DNA from 3 places in the Streptomyces sp. NPDC091281 genome. Region 2 is predicted to be linked to each of the others. Evidence: riboswitches for the same ligand, from Rfam matches in the RefSeq annotation. Region 2 holds a riboswitch; each other region holds the start of a gene.
What was found. Region 2 has a riboswitch for cobalamin ahead of ACIQPQ_RS09360 (CoA-acylating methylmalonate-semialdehyde dehydrogenase). Riboswitches for the same ligand answer to the same signal wherever they lie in the genome.

Region 1 (5,509 bases), on a different contig from region 2:
CGGACCGGACACCGCCCCGCAGCCGAAGGACGGTGCGTCCGAGTGAACGACGGCGTCAACGGCGTCGCGCTCGCCGTCTTCATCTTCTTCTTCCTGGCCGTCACGGTCATGGGCTTCCTCGCCGCGCGCTGGCGCAAGGCCGAGAACGAGCACAGCCTCGACGAATGGGGCCTCGGCGGCCGGTCGTTCGGCACCTGGGTCACCTGGTTCCTGCTCGGCGGCGACCTCTACACCGCGTACACCTTCGTCGCCGTGCCCGCGGCGATCTACGCGGCCGGGGCGGCGGGCTTCTTCGCCGTGCCCTACACGATCCTGGTCTACCCGCTGATCTTCACCTTCCTGCCCCGCCTGTGGTCGGTGTCGCACAGGCACGGGTACGTCACCACCTCGGACTTCGTGCGGGGCCGGTTCGGCTCCAAGGGGCTGTCGCTGGCCGTCGCCGTCACCGGCATCCTCGCCACCATGCCGTACATCGCGCTCCAGCTCGTCGGCATCCAGGCGGTGCTGGACGTGATGGGCGTGGGCGGCGGCGAGGACACCAACTGGTTCGTCAAGGACCTGCCGCTGCTGATCGCCTTCGGCGTGCTGGCCGCGTACACCTACTCCTCGGGGCTGCGGGCACCCGCGCTGATCGCGTTCGTGAAGGACACGCTGATCTACCTCGTGATCGCGGTGGCGATCATCTACATCCCGATCAAGCTCGGCGGGTTCGACGACATCTTCGCCAAGGCGGGCGACGCCTTCGCGCAGACCAACCCGGCGACCGGCGCGCCCCGCGGCGCCCTGGTCCCGGCCGAGGCGGGGCAGTGGACGTACGCCACGCTCGCCCTGGGTTCGGCGCTGGCGCTGTTCATGTACCCGCACTCGATCACCGCGACGCTCTCCTCGCGCAGCCGCGAGGTGATCCGCCGCAACACCACGATCCTGCCGCTGTACTCCCTGATGCTGGGCCTGCTGGCGCTGCTGGGCTTCATGGCGATCGCGGCCGGGGTGAAGGTGTCCAACGGGCAGCTCGCCATCCCGCAGCTCTTCGAGGACATGTTCCCCGACTGGTTCGCGGGCGTGGCCTTCGCGGCGATCGGCATCGGCGCGCTGGTCCCGGCGGCGATCATGTCCATCGCGGCGGCGAACCTCTTCACCCGCAATATTTACAAGGACTTCATCAAGCCCGACGCGACGCCCAAGGAGGAGACCCGGGTCTCCAAGCTGGTCTCGCTGCTGGTGAAGGTGGGCGCGCTGGTCTTCGTGCTGACCATGGACAAGACGGTCGCCATCAACTTCCAGCTCCTGGGCGGCATCTGGATCCTCCAGACCTTCCCGGCGCTGGTGGGCGGCCTGTTCACCCGCTGGTTCCACCGCTGGGCGCTGCTCGCGGGCTGGGCGGTCGGCATGGTCTACGGCACGGTCGCCGCGTACGGCGTGGCCTCGCCGACGCAGAAGCACTTCGGCGGCTCGTCGAAGGAGATCCCCGGCATCGGTGAGATCGGCTACATCGGCCTCACCGCGTTCGTGCTGAACCTGGCCGTCACGGTGGTCCTCACCTTCGTCCTGAAGGCGCTGAAGGCCCCCGAGGGCGTCGACGAGACCCGCCCGGAGGACTACACCGCGGACTCCGGCGACCCCGGCGTCCAGGTGGAGCTGCCGCCCGCCACGGCGGGCTCCTCGCACTAGCGCGACCGGGCGCGGGCGCCACCCCTGGCGTTTTGCCGACACCTTCCGCGCCACCCCTGGACAGACACGCCGACGGGCCGCCGTAAGCACTATGCTTCGGCGGCCCGTTGACGCTGCGGAGCCACCCCGACACAACATCTGGGGCTGGCGCGACAGGGCGACACAAGATGTATGCTCGTGCTCGCTGTCGCCGCAGGGGAATCCGGTGCGAATCCGGAACTGTCCCGCAACGGTGTACTTGCGTGTTTCCGCACGCGTGGTCAGTCCGAGGACCTGCCGGCAGCGCACCCGAACCGTCCGGTGCGGGTGCCTGACGTCCGGGTCTCGCGGAGTGGGCCGGTGGACGCGACGCCGTGCGCGCTCGTGTGCTGCCCCCTGCCCTCCGCCAGGCCCCCGCCGAGCGAGGGAGAGCCCCCAGTGACCATCGCGCCAGCCGAACCGGCTTCAGCAGTCCAGGTGGAGACCGACGGTCCCGGGACCGCACTGCTGCGGACCCTGACCGAGCTGACCGCCGACCTCCCCGACGCCGACCCCGGACGGGTCGCCGCCGCCGCGCTGCGCGGCCGGTCCGCGCGGGCGGACGAGGCCGAGCTGCGCGAGCTGGCCACCGAGGCGGCCGCCGGACTCATCGCCGAGGACCCCGCCTACTCCCGGCTGGCGGCCCGGCTGCTGACCATCAGCATCCGCGCCGAGGCGGCCTCCCAGGGCGTCACCACCTTCACCGACTCGGTCGCCGTCGGCCACCGCGAGGGCCTCATCGCCGACCGCACCGACGCCTTCGTCCGGCTGCACGCGGCCCGGCTCGACGCGCTGATCGACCCCGCCGCCGACGACCGCTTCGGCTACTTCGGCCTGCGCACCCTGCACAGCCGCTACCTGCTGCGCCACCCGCACACCCGCAGGGTCGTCGAGACGCCCCAGCACTTCCTGCTCCGCGTCGCCGCCGGACTCGCCGAGGACGACTCGGTGCGCGCCCTGGACGAAGTCGCCGCGCTCTACGGGCTCATGAGCCGGCTGGACTACCTCCCGTCCTCCCCGACCCTCTTCAACTCCGGCACCCGGCACCCCCAGATGTCGTCCTGCTACCTCCTCGACTCCCCCAAGGACGAGCTGGACTCCATCTACGACCGCTACCACCAGGTGGCCCGCCTCTCCAAGCACGCCGGCGGCATCGGCCTGTCCTACTCCCGCATCCGCTCCCGCGGTTCGCTGATCCGCGGCACCAACGGGCACTCCAACGGCATCGTGCCGTTCCTCAAGACGCTGGACGCCTCCGTCGCCGCCGTGAACCAGGGCGGGCGGCGCAAGGGCGCCGCCGCGGTCTACCTGGAGACCTGGCACTCCGACATCGAGGAGTTCCTGGAGCTGCGGGACAACACCGGTGAGGACGCCCGCCGTACGCACAACCTGAACCTCGCGCACTGGGTGCCCGACGAGTTCATGCGCCGCGTCAACGCCGACGAGCAGTGGTCGCTGTTCTCCCCGGCCGACGTGCCCGACCTGGTCGACCTGTGGGGCGAGGAGTTCGACGCCGCCTACCGCAAGGCCGAGGCGGACGGCCTCGCCAGGAAGACCATCCCGGCCCGTGAGCTGTACGGCCGCATGATGCGCACCCTCGCGCAGACCGGCAACGGCTGGATGACGTTCAAGGACGCCGCCAACCGCACCGCCAACCAGACGGCCGAGGCCGGACACGTCGTCCACTCCTCCAACCTCTGCACGGAGATCCTGGAGGTAACCGACGACGGCGAGACCGCGGTCTGCAACCTCGGCTCGGTCAACCTCGGCGCGTTCGTGACCGGCGGCGACATCGACTGGGAGCGGCTGGACGAGGCCGTGCGCACCGCGGTCACCTTCCTCGACCGGGTCGTCGACATCAACTTCTACCCGACCGAGCAGGCGGGCCGCTCCAACTCCCGCTGGCGTCCGGTGGGTCTGGGCGCGATGGGCCTCCAGGACGTCTTCTTCAAGCTGCGGCTGCCGTTCGACTCCCCCGAGGCGCGCGCCCTGTCCACCCGGATCGCCGAGCGGATCATGCTCGCCTCCTACGAGGCGTCCGCCGACCTCGCCGAGCGCAACGGCCCGCTGCCCGCCTGGGAGAAGACCCGCACCGCCCGCGGTGTGCTCCACCCCGACCACTACGGCTTCGAGTTCACCTGGCCCGAGCGCTGGGCGGCGCTGCGCGAGCGGATCGCCGCCACCGGCATGCGCAACTCGCTGCTGCTGGCCATCGCGCCGACCGCCACCATCGCGTCCATCGCGGGCGTGTACGAGTGCATCGAGCCGCAGGTGTCCAACCTGTTCAAGCGCGAGACGCTGTCCGGCGAGTTCCTCCAGGTCAACTCCTACCTGGTGCAGGAGCTGAAGGACCTCGGCGTGTGGGACGCCCGCACCCGTGAGGCGCTGCGCGAGGCCAACGGCTCGGTGCAGGACTTCGTGTGGATCCCGGACGAGGTGCGCGCGCTGTACCGCACGGCGTGGGAGATCCCGCAGCGCGGCCTGATCGACATGGCCGCCGCCCGGACGCCGTACCTGGACCAGGCGCAGTCGCTGAACCTGTTCCTGGAGACGCCGACCATCGGCAAGCTCTCCTCGATGTACGCGTACGCCTGGAAGTCGGGCCTGAAGACGACGTACTACCTGCGTTCCCGGCCCGCCACCCGCATCGCGCGCGCGGCCCAGGCCCAGGCGCAGCCCGAGAAGACCATCCCCGTCCAGCAGGTGTCCTCCGAAGAGGCCATCGCCTGCTCCCTGGAAAACCCCGAGTCCTGCGAGGCCTGCCAGTAATGTCCAGCAATCAGAACCTTCTCGACCCGGGCTTCGAGCTGACGCTGCGCCCCATGCGCTACCCGGACTTCTACGAGCGCTACCGGGACGCCATCAAGAACACGTGGACCGTGGAGGAGGTCGACCTCCACTCGGACGTCGCCGACCTCGCGAAGCTGTCGCCGGAGGAGCAGCACCTGATCGGCCGCCTGGTGGCGTTCTTCGCCACCGGTGACTCGATCGTGGCGAACAACCTGGTGCTGACGCTGTACAAGCACATCAACTCCCCCGAGGCGCGGCTCTACCTGAGCCGGCAGCTCTTCGAGGAGGCCGTGCACGTCCAGTTCTATCTGACGCTGCTGGACACCTACCTGCCCGACCCCGAGGACCGGACGGCCGCGTTCGCCGCGGTGGAGAACATCCCCTCGATCCGCGAGAAGGCCGAGTTCTGCTTCAAGTGGATGGACTCGGTGGAGAAGCTGGACCGGCTGGAGACGAAGGCCGACCGCCGCCGCTTCCTGCTCAACCTGATCTGCTTCGCCGCGTGCATCGAGGGCCTGTTCTTCTACGGCGCCTTCGCGTACGTGTACTGGTTCCGCAGCCGCGGCCTGCTGCACGGTCTCGCCACCGGCACCAACTGGGTGTTCCGCGACGAGACCATGCACATGTCCTTCGCGTTCGAGGTCGTCGACACCGTCCGCAAGGAGGAGCCGGAGCTGTTCGACGCCGAACTGGAGCAGCAGGTCACCGACATGCTGCGGGGTGCCGTCGAGGCGGAGCTCCAGTTCGGGCGCGACCTGTGCGGTGACGGCCTGCCGGGCATGAACACCGAGTCGATGCGCCAGTACCTGGAGTGCGTCGCCGACCAGCGGCTCGTCCGCCTAGGCTTCGCCCCGGTGTACGGCTCGGAGAACCCGTTCTCCTTCATGGAGCTCCAGGGTGTTCAGGAGCTGACCAACTTCTTCGAGCGCCGTCCGTCGGCGTACCAGGTCGCGGTGGAGGGCACCGTGGACCTGGACGAGGAGTTCTGAGCCGAGGCCCCTTCGGGGCTCCGGTCCTCCCCCCGCTCCGC
Region 2 (5,509 bases):
CGGGGACTTCGTGAGGAGGGTCTCGGCGGTCTCCTTGGCGGCCGGGCCGCCGTGGGCGAGGAGGCGCCGCATGATCTCCTCCACCGTGTCGGCGGCGAAACAGGCGTCGATCCACTCCCGGTCCCGGACCAACTCCCCGTCCGGAGCGGGCCGTACGTGCCGGGCGAGGGCATCGCGCACGGGGAGCGCCGCGAGGTCGTCGGTGAGGGCGCCGAGCGCGTCGGAGGGGACGTAGTGGTCGGCGAGACCGGTGAGGAGGGCGTCCCCGGCGTCGAGGTAGGCGCCGGTCAGGGCGAGGTAGGTGCCGAGTTCGCCGGGGGCTAGGGCGAGCAGGTGCGTGCCGCCGACGTCGGGCACGAAGCCGATGCCGGTCTCCGGCATCGCGACGACGGACCGCTCGGTGACGACGCGGACGCTGCCGTGCGCGGAGACGCCGACGCCGCCGCCCATGACGAAGCCGTCCATGAGGGCGACGTAGGGCTTGGGGTAGCGGGCGATACGGGCGTTGAGGTGGTACTCGTCGCGCCAGAACGCGGCCGCGGCGGAGCCGTCGCCGTCGCGGGCGTCGTCGTGGATGGCCCGGATGTCGCCGCCCGCGCACAGCCCGCGCTCCCCCGCACCGCTGATCACGACGGCCTCCACGGCCGGGTCCTGCTCCCAGGCGGAGAGGGCGGCGTCGATACGGCGGACCATGGCGTGGTCGAGGGCGTTGAGGGCGCGGGGCCGGTTGAGGACGATGCGCGCGGTCCGGCCGGTGGTGCTGAGCAGGACGGTGGAGGCGTCCTCGGCGGGACCGGGCGCGGGGCCGCTCGGTGTGGACGCGCCGGATTCACCGGCGGGGGTGCCGCTCATCCGAACGCCTCCGTCAGGCCCCGTGCCACGATGACTCGCATGATCTCGTTGGTCCCTTCCAGGATCTGGTGCACGCGCAGGTCGCGCACGATCTTCTCGATGCCGTACTCGCTGAGGTAGCCGTACCCCCCGTGCAGCTGGAGCGCGCGGTCCGCGACCGTGTACCCGGTGTCGGTGGCGAAGCGCTTCGCCATCGCGCAGAGGTACGGCGCCTGCGGGTCGCCCGCGTCGAGGGCGCGGGCCGCCTGGTGGACGAGGGCGCGGGCGGCGGTCAGCTCGGTCGCCATGTCGGCGAGGCGGAACCGCAGGGCCTGCGCGTCGAGGAGCCGCATGCCGAACGCCTCACGGTCGGCGAGGTGGACGAGGCTGCGGTCCAGGGCGCTGCGGGCGCCGCCCAGGGAGCAGGCGGCGATGCCGAGGCGGCCCCCGTTGAGGCCGTTCATGGCGATGCGGAAGCCCTGGCCCTCGCCGCCGAGGAGCCGGTCGGCGGGCACCCGGACGGCGTCGAGAAGGACCTGCCGGGTGGGCTGGGCGTTCCAGCCCATCTTGCGTTCGTCCGGGCCGAAGGAGAGGCCGGGGTCGTCGCGGTCGACGAGGAACGCGGAGACGCCGGAGGGCCCGTCGCCGCCGGTGCGGGCCATGACCAGGTAGAGCTGGGCGGCGCCCGCGCCGGAGATGAACTGTTTGACGCCGGTGAGCGTCCAGTGGTCGCCGTCGCGGACGGCGCGGGTGGTGAGGGCGGCGGCGTCGGACCCGGCGCCCGGTTCGGTCAGGCAGTAGCTGGAGAGGTCGTCCATGGCGCACAGCCGGGGCAGCCAGCGTTCGCGCTGGGCGGGGTCGCCGTAGCGGTCGACCATCCAGGCGACCATGTTGTGGATGGAGAGGTAGGCGGCGACGGCCGGGCAGCCGGAGGCGAGGGTCTCGAAGACGAGGACGCCGTCGGCGCGGGTGAGGCCCGAACCGCCGGACTCCTCGCGGACGTAGACCCCGCCGAGGCCGAGTCCGGCGGCCTTGCGCAGGACGTCGACGGGGAAGTGCTTGTCGCGGTCCCAGTCGAGGGCGTGCGGGGCGAGGTGGTCCTGGGTGAAGTCGAGGGTGGTCTCGACGAGGGCCTGCTGGTCCTCGGTGAGGAGGGTGACGGTCATCGGCGCTCAGCTCATCGTGGGGATCGTGAAGCCGGCGCCCTCGCGCAGCCCGGCGGCGGGCCAGCGGGAGGTGACGGTCTTGGTGCGGGTGTAGAAGCGGATCGCGTCGGGGCCGTGCTGGTTGAGGTCGCCGAAGCCGGACCGCTTCCAGCCGCCGAAGGTGTGGTAGGCGACGGGCACCGGGATGGGCACGTTGACGCCGACCATGCCGGTGTCGACGCGGCGGGTGAAGTCGCGGGCGGTGTCGCCGTCGCGGGTGAAGAGGGAGACGCCGTTGCCGTAGACGTGCTCGCTGGGCAGGCGGAGGGCGGCCTCGTAGTCGGGGGCGCGGACGACGCTGAGTACGGGGCCGAAGATCTCTTCCTGGTGGATGCGCATGTCGGGGGTGACCCGGTCGAAGAGGGAGGCTCCGGCGAAGAAGCCGTTCTCGTGGCCGGGGAGGGTGAAGTCCCGTCCGTCGACGACGAGTTCGGCGCCCTCCTTGACGCCGAGGTCGACGTAGGAGCGGACCCGGTCGACGGCGTCGCGGCCGACCATGGGGCCGAAGTCGGCCTCGGGGTCGTCGCTGCGGCCGATGCGCAGGGCGCGGACGCGGTCGGCGAGGCGGGCGACGAGGGCGTCGGCGGTGGCCTCGCCGACGGGGACGGCGACCGAGATGGCCATGCAGCGTTCGCCCGCCGAGCCGTAGCCCGCGCCGATCAGGGCGTCGACGGCCTGGTCGAGGTCGGCGTCGGGCATGACGATCAGGTGGTTCTTGGCGCCGCCGAAGCACTGGGCGCGTTTGCCGTGGGCGGCGGCGGTGGCGTAGACGTGCGCGGCGACCGGGGTGGAGCCGACGAAGCCGAGGGCGGCGACGCGGGGGTCGGTGAGCAGCGTGTCGACGGCTTCCCGGCCGCCGTTGACGACGTTGAGGACGCCGGGCGGCAGGCCCGCCTCCAGGAAGAGTTCCGCGAGCCGCAGCGGGACGGACGGGTCGCGTTCGGAGGGCTTGAGGATGAAGGCGTTGCCGCAGGCCAGGGCGGGGGCGGCCTTCCACAGGGGGATCATCGCGGGGAAGTTGAACGGGGTGATCCCGGCGACGACGCCGAGCGGGGAGCGCAGCGAGTGGACGTCGATGCCGGTCCCGGCGTTGTCGGTGAACTCGCCCTTCAGCAGGTGCGGGATGCCCGCCGCGAACTCGACGACTTCCAGGCCGCGTTGGAGGTCGCCGTGGGCGTCGGCGATCGTCTTGCCGTGCTCGGCGGAGAGCAGCCGCGCCAGCGCGTCCTTCTCCTGCTCGACGAGCTGGAGGAAGCGCAGCAGGACGCGGGCGCGGCGCTGCGGGTTCCACTCGCCCCAGGCGGCCTGGGCGCGCCGCGCGTCGGCGATCGCGGCCTCGGTCTCGGCGCGGTCGGCGAGCGGCACGCGGGCCTGGACCTCACCCGTGTTGGGGTCGTGGACGTCGCCGAAGGCCCCGGAGGTGCCCGGGACGTGCTTTCCGCCGACGAAGTGGGTCAACTCACGCACGGGGGCGCGGTCGTGTGCGGGGTGTTCTGGTACGCGGACCATCGGTGCCTGCTCTCGTCAGGTGATCCGGGACGGCGCGCGGCCGGGCCGTGACGGCACGCCGGGGCGTGCGGGCACGGGGGTCGCGCGAGAGTACGTATGGCGTGCGGACCGTCGGACGACGGCGGTCACGCTCCGGGCCGCGAGGGCGGCGCGGAACGGGGCCGGGAGGGGTGCCCGGGAGCGGGCAGGGGCCGGCCTCCGCCGGGGTCGTGGGTGCGCACCGGTGCCATGCGTGTCAGCTCCATCCTCGTGGACAACACGGAACATCCCGCGGCCGGTATCCTGACTCCCGGATCAGCGCGCGCCGTCCGCCTTCCCGACGTCCTTCGCGTCAGTGGCGTGCTGCTCGACGGCGTACTCCCCGGTCACAGTGGCGGGACCGTGCCGGAATCACACCGGCTTCCCTGCACCGCGGGCCTTCGTCGCGACTATATAGTTGGACGTCCTAGTAAATCCACCAGACCTGCCGGGTGGTTTTTCGGACTTTCGCGGTACATGACGTCCGGCGTGCGTGCCGTCCGGCGTCCGAGACGTTCGTCGGGCGGGGCGGCCCCGGGTGCGCGACCGTCCCCCGCCGGGCCGGTGGGGCTGCGCGGACCCGGCCGCCCGCGACCGTGTACACACGACTGACAAGCGGTTGTCACATCCGGCAGGAATGCCCGCTCGCGCGGGGCTCGCTGACATGAGGGGCGGAGACCACCTCCGCCGCAGTCGGCCCCGCACGCGAGAAGGATGACGCATGAGCGCCCAGCAGCCCAGAACGCTCAGGACCGTGACCGGCGCCGGGGGGACGTCGGAGACCTACGACCTGGCGGTGGACCCGGCGCGGTCCACCCTGGACACCGCCGTACGGGTCGCGCGGCTCGCGGAGGCGGCCCGTATCGACGCCCTGTTCACCGCCGACCTGCTGCGGTTCGACGCGCAGGGCGCCATCGGGTCGCAGGAACCGCTGGTGTTCGTGTCCGCGCTGAGCCAGGTGACGTCCCGGATCGGGCTCATCGCCACCGTGTCCACGACGTTCCACCATCCTTTCAACCTGGCGAGGCTGTTCGGCACTCTCGACCACGTCAGCAACGGCCGCGCGGCCTGGAACCTGGTGACCTCGGCGCTCGGCGAGGAGAACTACGGCCCCGGCGAGCTGCCCGGCCCCGACGAGCGCTACGCCCGCGCCGCCGAGGTCCTCGCCGTCGTGAACTCCCTCTGGGACAGCTGGGAACCGGGCGCGCTCACCGCCGGTCCCGACGGGCGGGCGGTGCTCGACCGGTCGCGGGTCCGGCCGATCCACCACTCCGGGCGGTTCTTCGACGTCGCCGGTCCGCTGAACATCCCGCCGCTGCCGCAGGGGCGGCCGGTGCAGTTCCAGGCCGGGCAGTCGGCGGCGGGCGTCGAACTCGGCGCCCGCCACGCCGAGGTGGTGTTCACCTCGCTCCCCACCCTGGACATCGCCCGCGACTTCACCCACCGCATCCGCGAGCGGGCCCGGTCGCTGGGGCGGGCGCCCGGACTGCCCCTGATCTTCAGCTCGTTGCACGCCACCTTCGGCGCGACCGAGGCCCAGGCACGGCAACGGGTGCGCGAGCGGCGGGAGTCGATCGACTTCGAACGGGGCCGGGGCCAGGTCGCCGACATGCTCGGCGGCGGGCTCGACCTGTCCGGACTGCGGCTGGACGCGCCGCTCCCGGAGTCGCTGCTGCCCGACCTCGCCTCGGTGCGCGGGCGGCGCGGCCGGGTGGAGATCTTCTCCGGGTACGCCCGCGAGGGCCGCACCCTACGGGAGCTGATCGTGGCCGCCCAGGACACCGGGCACTGGGCGGTCGCGGGCACCCCCGAGCAGATCGCGGACGCCGTGGAGGAACGCTTCCGGGCGGGCGTCGTCGACGTCATCAACCTCCCCGGCCTCGCCGACCCCGCCCAGCACGACTTCGTCGTCGACGGCCTGCTGCACGAGCTGCGCAGACGGCGCA
Region 3 (5,509 bases), on a different contig from region 2:
CAGCTCCCGCTGGCGGCGCACCCGCAGGTCGGCGAGGAAGGACCTGCCGCGGGCGCTGAGGTGCAGGTGCACCTCGCGCCGGTCGGCGGGGCTGACCACGCGCTCCACGAACCCGGCGGCCTGGAGACGGTCGCAGAGGCGGCTCGTCGAGGGCGGGGTGGAGGCCAGCGAGTCGGCCAGTGTGCGCAGGTTGATGCCGTCCTGGTGCTCCAGGATCAGCAGCACCCGCAGCTGGGACGCGGACGCCGGAGCGGTCGAGGCGCGGCCCCACAGCACTTCCAGCAGCTCGGCGGCCGTCGAGGTCACGCGTGCCACCTCGTCGGGGTCCGGCCGGTCACGGAAGGCAGTCACGGTCACACTCTCGCAGGCGCTGGGGCGACCGCCAGCGTACTAGGGCACGCGTTTCCGAACCCCCGCCCGACGAGCGGCGGGTGTCCGACGGGTCCCGGCGGACACCTCCGGCTCACGGGCCGACCCACCACGAAGGATCGGTGCATCACCGTCGTGAAGAGATTCGAGACCACAGAGCGCGCCGTACGGACGGCGGCGCCGCACGAGCTGCTGGACGCGCTCCGTCGCGCCCTGGCCGAGCAGTACGGGGCGCGCGCCGTGGAGCTGTTCATGGCCGACTACAGCCTGACCACCCTGCAACCGGTGTTCGCGCCCGAGAACACGGAGAGCATCGAACACGCAGAGAACACAGAAGACGCAGAGAACCCAGAGAATACGGAGAGCCCGGAAGGCGTCGGGAGCGCCGGACCCGCGGTCGGCGGGGCGGAAGGCGCGTCGGACGTCCCGTCGGTGCACAACAGCCCGGCCGGGCGGGCGTTCGGGTCTCAGGAGCCGTTCGTGCAGCCCCTGCGCGGTGAGGAAGGGCTGGTGCGGGTGCATCTGCCGGTGTCGGTGCGCGGTGACCGGCTGGGCGTGCTGTCGGTGGACCTGCCGGACCAGGAGTACGCGTCGGCGCCGCTGGACGAACTGCGGGAGATCGCGGAGGTGCTGGGCCGTGAGGTGGTCGTCGCCGACCGCGACACCGACCTGTATCTGCGGGCCCGGCGCCGCGACCGGCTGACCCTGGCCGCGGAGATCCAGTGGCAGTTGCTGCCCGGCCGCTCCTGTTCCTTCCCCGAGTACGAGCTGGGCGCCCAGCTGGAGCCCGCGTACGCCATCCACGGCGACAACTTCGACTGGTCCGCCGCGGCCGACCGGCTGACGCTGTACGTCACCAATGGCATGGGCGAGGGCACGGAGGCCTCGCTGCTGACGAGCCTCGCCGTCAACGCGCTGCGCAACGCGCGCCGCGCGGGCATCCCGCTCGCCGACCAGGCGGCCCTGGCCGACCAGGCGGTCTACGCCCACTACCGGGGCCGGAGTTATCTCTCCGTGCTCATGCTGGACGTCGAGACGGCCACCGGCCGCGCCCGCGTCGTGGACGCGGGCTCCCCGCAACTGCTGCGCCTGCGCGACGGGGTGGTGGAGCGGGTCCACTTCGACGCGCAGCTCCCGCTGGGCATGTTCGAGGAGACCGACTACGTGGCCCAGGAGTTCCAGGTGCAGCCCGGAGACCGGCTGGTGTTCGTGAGCGACGGCGTCTACGCGGTCGCCTCCCCCGGCGGCGAGGCGTACGGCGACGCGGCGCTCGCCCGCGCCATCTCCGCCACCCGGCTGCTGCCCGCCGCCGAGGTGCCGCGCGCCGTGCTGCGCGAACTGACCAGCCACCGCGGCCGTCCGGTCCCCGACGACGACGCCCTCGTCCTCTGCCTCGACTGGCACGGCCGCTGAGCCGCCTTCCCCGACGGACACACGACGGGCGCGGGACGGCTCCCCGCGCCCGCGGCCACGCCGGTGCGTGAGACCCCCGCCCGCCGTGGGCGCGCCCCCCGGTGCCGCTTGTCACCGCCCCTGTACTGGCACTACTGTCACGACGCCTTGGTGAACGGGAAATCCGGTGTGATGCCGGTGCGGCCCTCGCCACTGTGATCGGGAAGTCCGGCTCCGGCCCTCACGGGCAGCCACTGGGTCCTCGGACCCGGGAAGGCGGAGCACGGGCGGTGTCACCCGTCAGCCAGGAGACCGGCCAGGGCGCGTCAACCATCCACGAGGTGCTGGAGAGGGTCTGCCAAGCCATGCACATAGCCGAGGGATTTCTGCCTCCGGCGCACGCGGTCGCCTGGGGCGTCGCGTCGGCGCCGTTCGTCGTCCACGGAGTCCGGTCACTCACCCGTGAGGTCAGGGAGCACCCCGAGAGCACCCTGCTGCTCGGCGCCTCCGGGGCCTTCACCTTCGTCCTGTCCGCGCTGAAACTGCCGTCGGTCACCGGGAGTTGCTCCCACCCGACCGGCACCGGCCTCGGCGCGATCCTGTTCCGCCCGCCGATCATGGCCGTCCTGGGCACGATCACCCTGCTCTTCCAGGCGCTGCTGCTCGCGCACGGCGGGCTCACCACGCTCGGCGCCAACGTCTTCTCCATGGCCATCGTCGGCCCGTGGGCGGGCTACGGCGTCTACCGGCTGCTGAAGCGGTTCGGGGTCCCGCTGATGCCGGCCGTGTTCTTGGGCGCGTTCGCCGCCGACCTGTCCACCTACTGCGTGACCAGCGTGCAGCTGGCACTGGCGTTCCCCGACCCCGGCACCGGGTTCCTGGGCGCGCTCGGCAAGTTCGGCTCCATCTTCGCCGTCACGCAGATCCCGCTCGCCGTGAGCGAGGGCCTGCTGACCGTGCTCGTGATGCGGCTGCTGGTGCAGTCCAGCAAGGGCGAACTGACCCGGCTGGGCGTGCTGGTGACCGGCGGCGGACGCGGCGCGGCGAAGAACACCACGGAGGCGGTGGCCCGATGAGCCCGAACCCGAAGCTGAACCGGAACAACCGCACCAACCTCCTGCTGCTGCTCGCCGTCCTCGCCCTCGCGGTGCTGCCGCTGGCCCTCGGGCTCGGCGACCACAAGGAGGAGCCGTTCGTCGGCGCCGACGCCGAGGCGGAGACCGCGATCACCGAGATCGAGCCGGACTACGAGCCGTGGTTCACCCCGCTGTACGAGCCGCCGTCCGGGGAGATCGAGTCGGCGCTGTTCGCCGTGCAGGCGGCGCTCGGCGCGGGCGTCCTCGCCTACTACTTCGGCGTCCACCGGGGCCGCAGGCAGGGTGAGGCCCGCGCCCTGGCCCGCGCCGACGGACCCGAAGGGGCGCCGGAGGGCTTCGCCGAGGGCGAGGGGTCCGCGCGGGGACGGGTCTGAGTCCCGGTGCTGCCGATCGACGCGGCGGCGCACAGCAGTCGCTGGCGCCGCCGCCATCCCGTGGACAAGGCCGTGCTCGGGCTGGGGCTGACCCTGCTCGCGATCTCGCTGCCGCCGTGGCCCGGGGCGGCCCTCGTCCTGCTGACGGCGCTGACCGTGCTGCTCGGCCCGGCGGGCGTCCCGCCGCGCCGGCTGTGGCGGGCGTACCGCGTCCCGCTGGGGTTCTGCGCGACCGGCGCGGTGACCCTGCTGGTGCAGGTGGGCGGGCCGGACGGCCTGGTCTCCCTCGCCGACGGGGGCCCGCTGCGGGCCGGGGAGCTGATGCTGCGCACGTCGGCGGCCTCGCTGGGCGTGCTGCTGTTCGCGTTCACCACGCCGATGTCCGACCTGCTGCCGCGCCTGGTGCGGGCGGGCGTGCCCGCGCCGGTGGTGGACGTGGCGCTGGTGACGTACCGCATGAGTTTTCTGCTGTTGGACTCGGTGCGGCGCATCCGTCAGGCGCAGGCCGCCCGGCTCGGGCACACCGGCCGGGCCGCTGAGTGGCGGTCGCTGGCCGGGCTCGGCGCGACCGCGTTCGTCCGCGCCTTCGACCGCGCGGCGCGGCTCCAGACGGGTCTCGCCGGGCGCGGCTACGACGGGACGCTGCGCGTGCTGGTGCCCGAGGCCCGGGTCTCCGTCCGTTTCACGGTGCTGAGCGCCGGGCTGCTGCTGGCCCTCGTCGCCCTCACTCTCGTCCTGGAAGGTCCCCTGTCATGAGCGAGCTGGTCACCCTGCGGGGTGCGTCGTTCGCGTACGAGGACGGCCCGGTCGTGCTCGACGGTCTCGACTTCACGGTGCGCGGGGGGCGCGCCCTGGCGCTGCTGGGCCGCAACGGCAGCGGCAAGACGACGCTGATGCGGCTGCTCAGCGGCGGCCTGCGCCCCCGCACCGGCACCCTCGCGGTCGAGGGGCGGCCGGTGACGTACGACCGCAAGGGGCTGACCCGGCTGCGGACGTCCGTGCAGCTGGTGGTGCAGGACCCGGACGACCAGCTGTTCGCGGCGTCGGTCGCGCAGGACGTGTCGTTCGGTCCGCTGAACCTGGGGCTTCCGGACGCCGAGGTGCGCGGCCGGGTCGAGGAGGCGCTTGCCGCGCTGGACATCACCGCGCTCGCCGACCGGCCGACGCACCTGCTCTCGTACGGCCAGCGCAAGCGGACCGCGATCGCGGGCGCCGTGGCGATGCGGCCGCGGGTGCTGATCCTCGACGAGCCGACCGCCGGGCTCGACCCCGACGGGCAGGAGCGGCTGCTCGCCACCCTGGACGGGCTGCGCGCGGCCGGTACGACGGTGGTGATGGCCACCCACGACGTCGACCTGGCCCTGCGCTGGGCCGACGACGCGGCCCTGCTCACCCCGTCCGGCGCGCACACCGCCCCGGCCCCCGACGCGCTGGCCCGCACCGATCTCCTGCGGGAGGCGGGCCTGCGCCTGCCGTGGGGCGTCGCGGTCGGGCGCCTCCTCACCTCCCAGGGCCTGCTCGCCGACCCCCAGGCGGGCCCCCGCAGCCCGGAGGACCTGGCCGCGCTGATCGCGCCGCGCCCGGCTCCCCCGCTCCCGGCCGAGAGCTGAGCCGGAGGACCGGAAGGAGCGCGGCGCGGTCCCGGCTCCGGGGTGCCCTGGGGCCGCGTCCCGCCGCCGGGGGTGCCGTCTGCGATGCTGGCGCGGTGCAGCCGCCCGCCGCAGTGACACCCGACGCCCCCGGTCCCATAAGGACGGCCCTGCTCACGCAGCAGTGGCTCGACCTGTGCTTCGTGCACTGGGCCGTCGCCCCGGAGACGGTGGCGCCGCTGCTGCCGCGCGGCACGGTGCCGGACGTCCACGAGGGGCGGACGTACGTCGGGCTCGTCGCGTTCCGGATGCACCGGGTCGGCTGGCTGGGGCTGCCGGGGGTGCCGTACCTCGGGTCGTTCCCGGAGACCAACGTGCGGCTGTACTCGGTGGACGCGGACGGGCGGCGCGGGGTGGTGTTCCGGTCGATGGACGCCTCCCGGCTGATCCCGGTGCTGATGGGGCGGGCCGGGTTCCGGCTGCCGTACCTGTGGGCGCGGATGAGCGTGCGCGCCGACGGGGACACGGTCGCCTACCGCAGTGCCCGGCGTTGGCCGGGGCCGCGCGGGGCGTCCAGCCGGATCGTGGTGCGGCGGGGTGAGCGGATCGGGGAACCGACCGCGCTGGAGCACTTCCTGACCGCCCGCTGGGGCATGCACAACGCCTTCTTCGGCGGTGCCGCCTACCT

Region 1: linked by a shared signal. The riboswitch ahead of ACIQPQ_RS07295 (ribonucleoside-diphosphate reductase subunit alpha) and the one ahead of ACIQPQ_RS09360 (CoA-acylating methylmalonate-semialdehyde dehydrogenase) in region 2 are both predicted to bind cobalamin.
Region 3: linked by a shared signal. The riboswitch ahead of ACIQPQ_RS23295 (energy-coupling factor ABC transporter permease) and the one ahead of ACIQPQ_RS09360 (CoA-acylating methylmalonate-semialdehyde dehydrogenase) in region 2 are both predicted to bind cobalamin.

The regions. Positions count from the first base shown of each region.
Region 1 covers NZ_JBIVUY010000002.1:623,623-629,131, reverse strand. Annotated here, with positions in the region: gene ACIQPQ_RS07305 (DUF3311 domain-containing protein) at 1-46, shown strand, start outside; gene mctP (monocarboxylate uptake permease MctP) at 43-1,671, shown strand; cobalamin riboswitch at 1,830-1,967, shown strand; gene ACIQPQ_RS07295 (ribonucleoside-diphosphate reductase subunit alpha) at 2,089-4,458, shown strand; gene ACIQPQ_RS07290 (ribonucleotide-diphosphate reductase subunit beta) at 4,458-5,468, shown strand; gene ACIQPQ_RS07285 (hypothetical protein) at 5,381-5,509, opposite strand, start outside.
Region 2 covers NZ_JBIVUY010000003.1:97,827-103,335, forward strand. Annotated here, with positions in the region: gene ACIQPQ_RS09350 (enoyl-CoA hydratase/isomerase family protein) at 1-852, opposite strand, end outside; gene ACIQPQ_RS09355 (acyl-CoA dehydrogenase family protein) at 849-1,997, opposite strand; gene ACIQPQ_RS09360 (CoA-acylating methylmalonate-semialdehyde dehydrogenase) at 2,004-3,545, opposite strand; cobalamin riboswitch at 3,800-3,993, opposite strand; gene ACIQPQ_RS09365 (NtaA/DmoA family FMN-dependent monooxygenase) at 4,285-5,509, shown strand, end outside.
Region 3 covers NZ_JBIVUY010000009.1:23,616-29,124, reverse strand. Annotated here, with positions in the region: gene ACIQPQ_RS23305 (MarR family transcriptional regulator) at 1-357, opposite strand, end outside; gene ACIQPQ_RS23300 (PP2C family protein-serine/threonine phosphatase) at 505-1,782, shown strand; cobalamin riboswitch at 1,892-2,097, shown strand; gene ACIQPQ_RS23295 (energy-coupling factor ABC transporter permease) at 2,127-2,837, shown strand; gene ACIQPQ_RS23290 (energy-coupling factor ABC transporter substrate-binding protein) at 2,834-3,232, shown strand; gene cbiQ (cobalt ECF transporter T component CbiQ) at 3,239-3,988, shown strand; gene ACIQPQ_RS23280 (energy-coupling factor ABC transporter ATP-binding protein) at 3,985-4,842, shown strand; gene ACIQPQ_RS23275 (YqjF family protein) at 4,938-5,509, shown strand, end outside.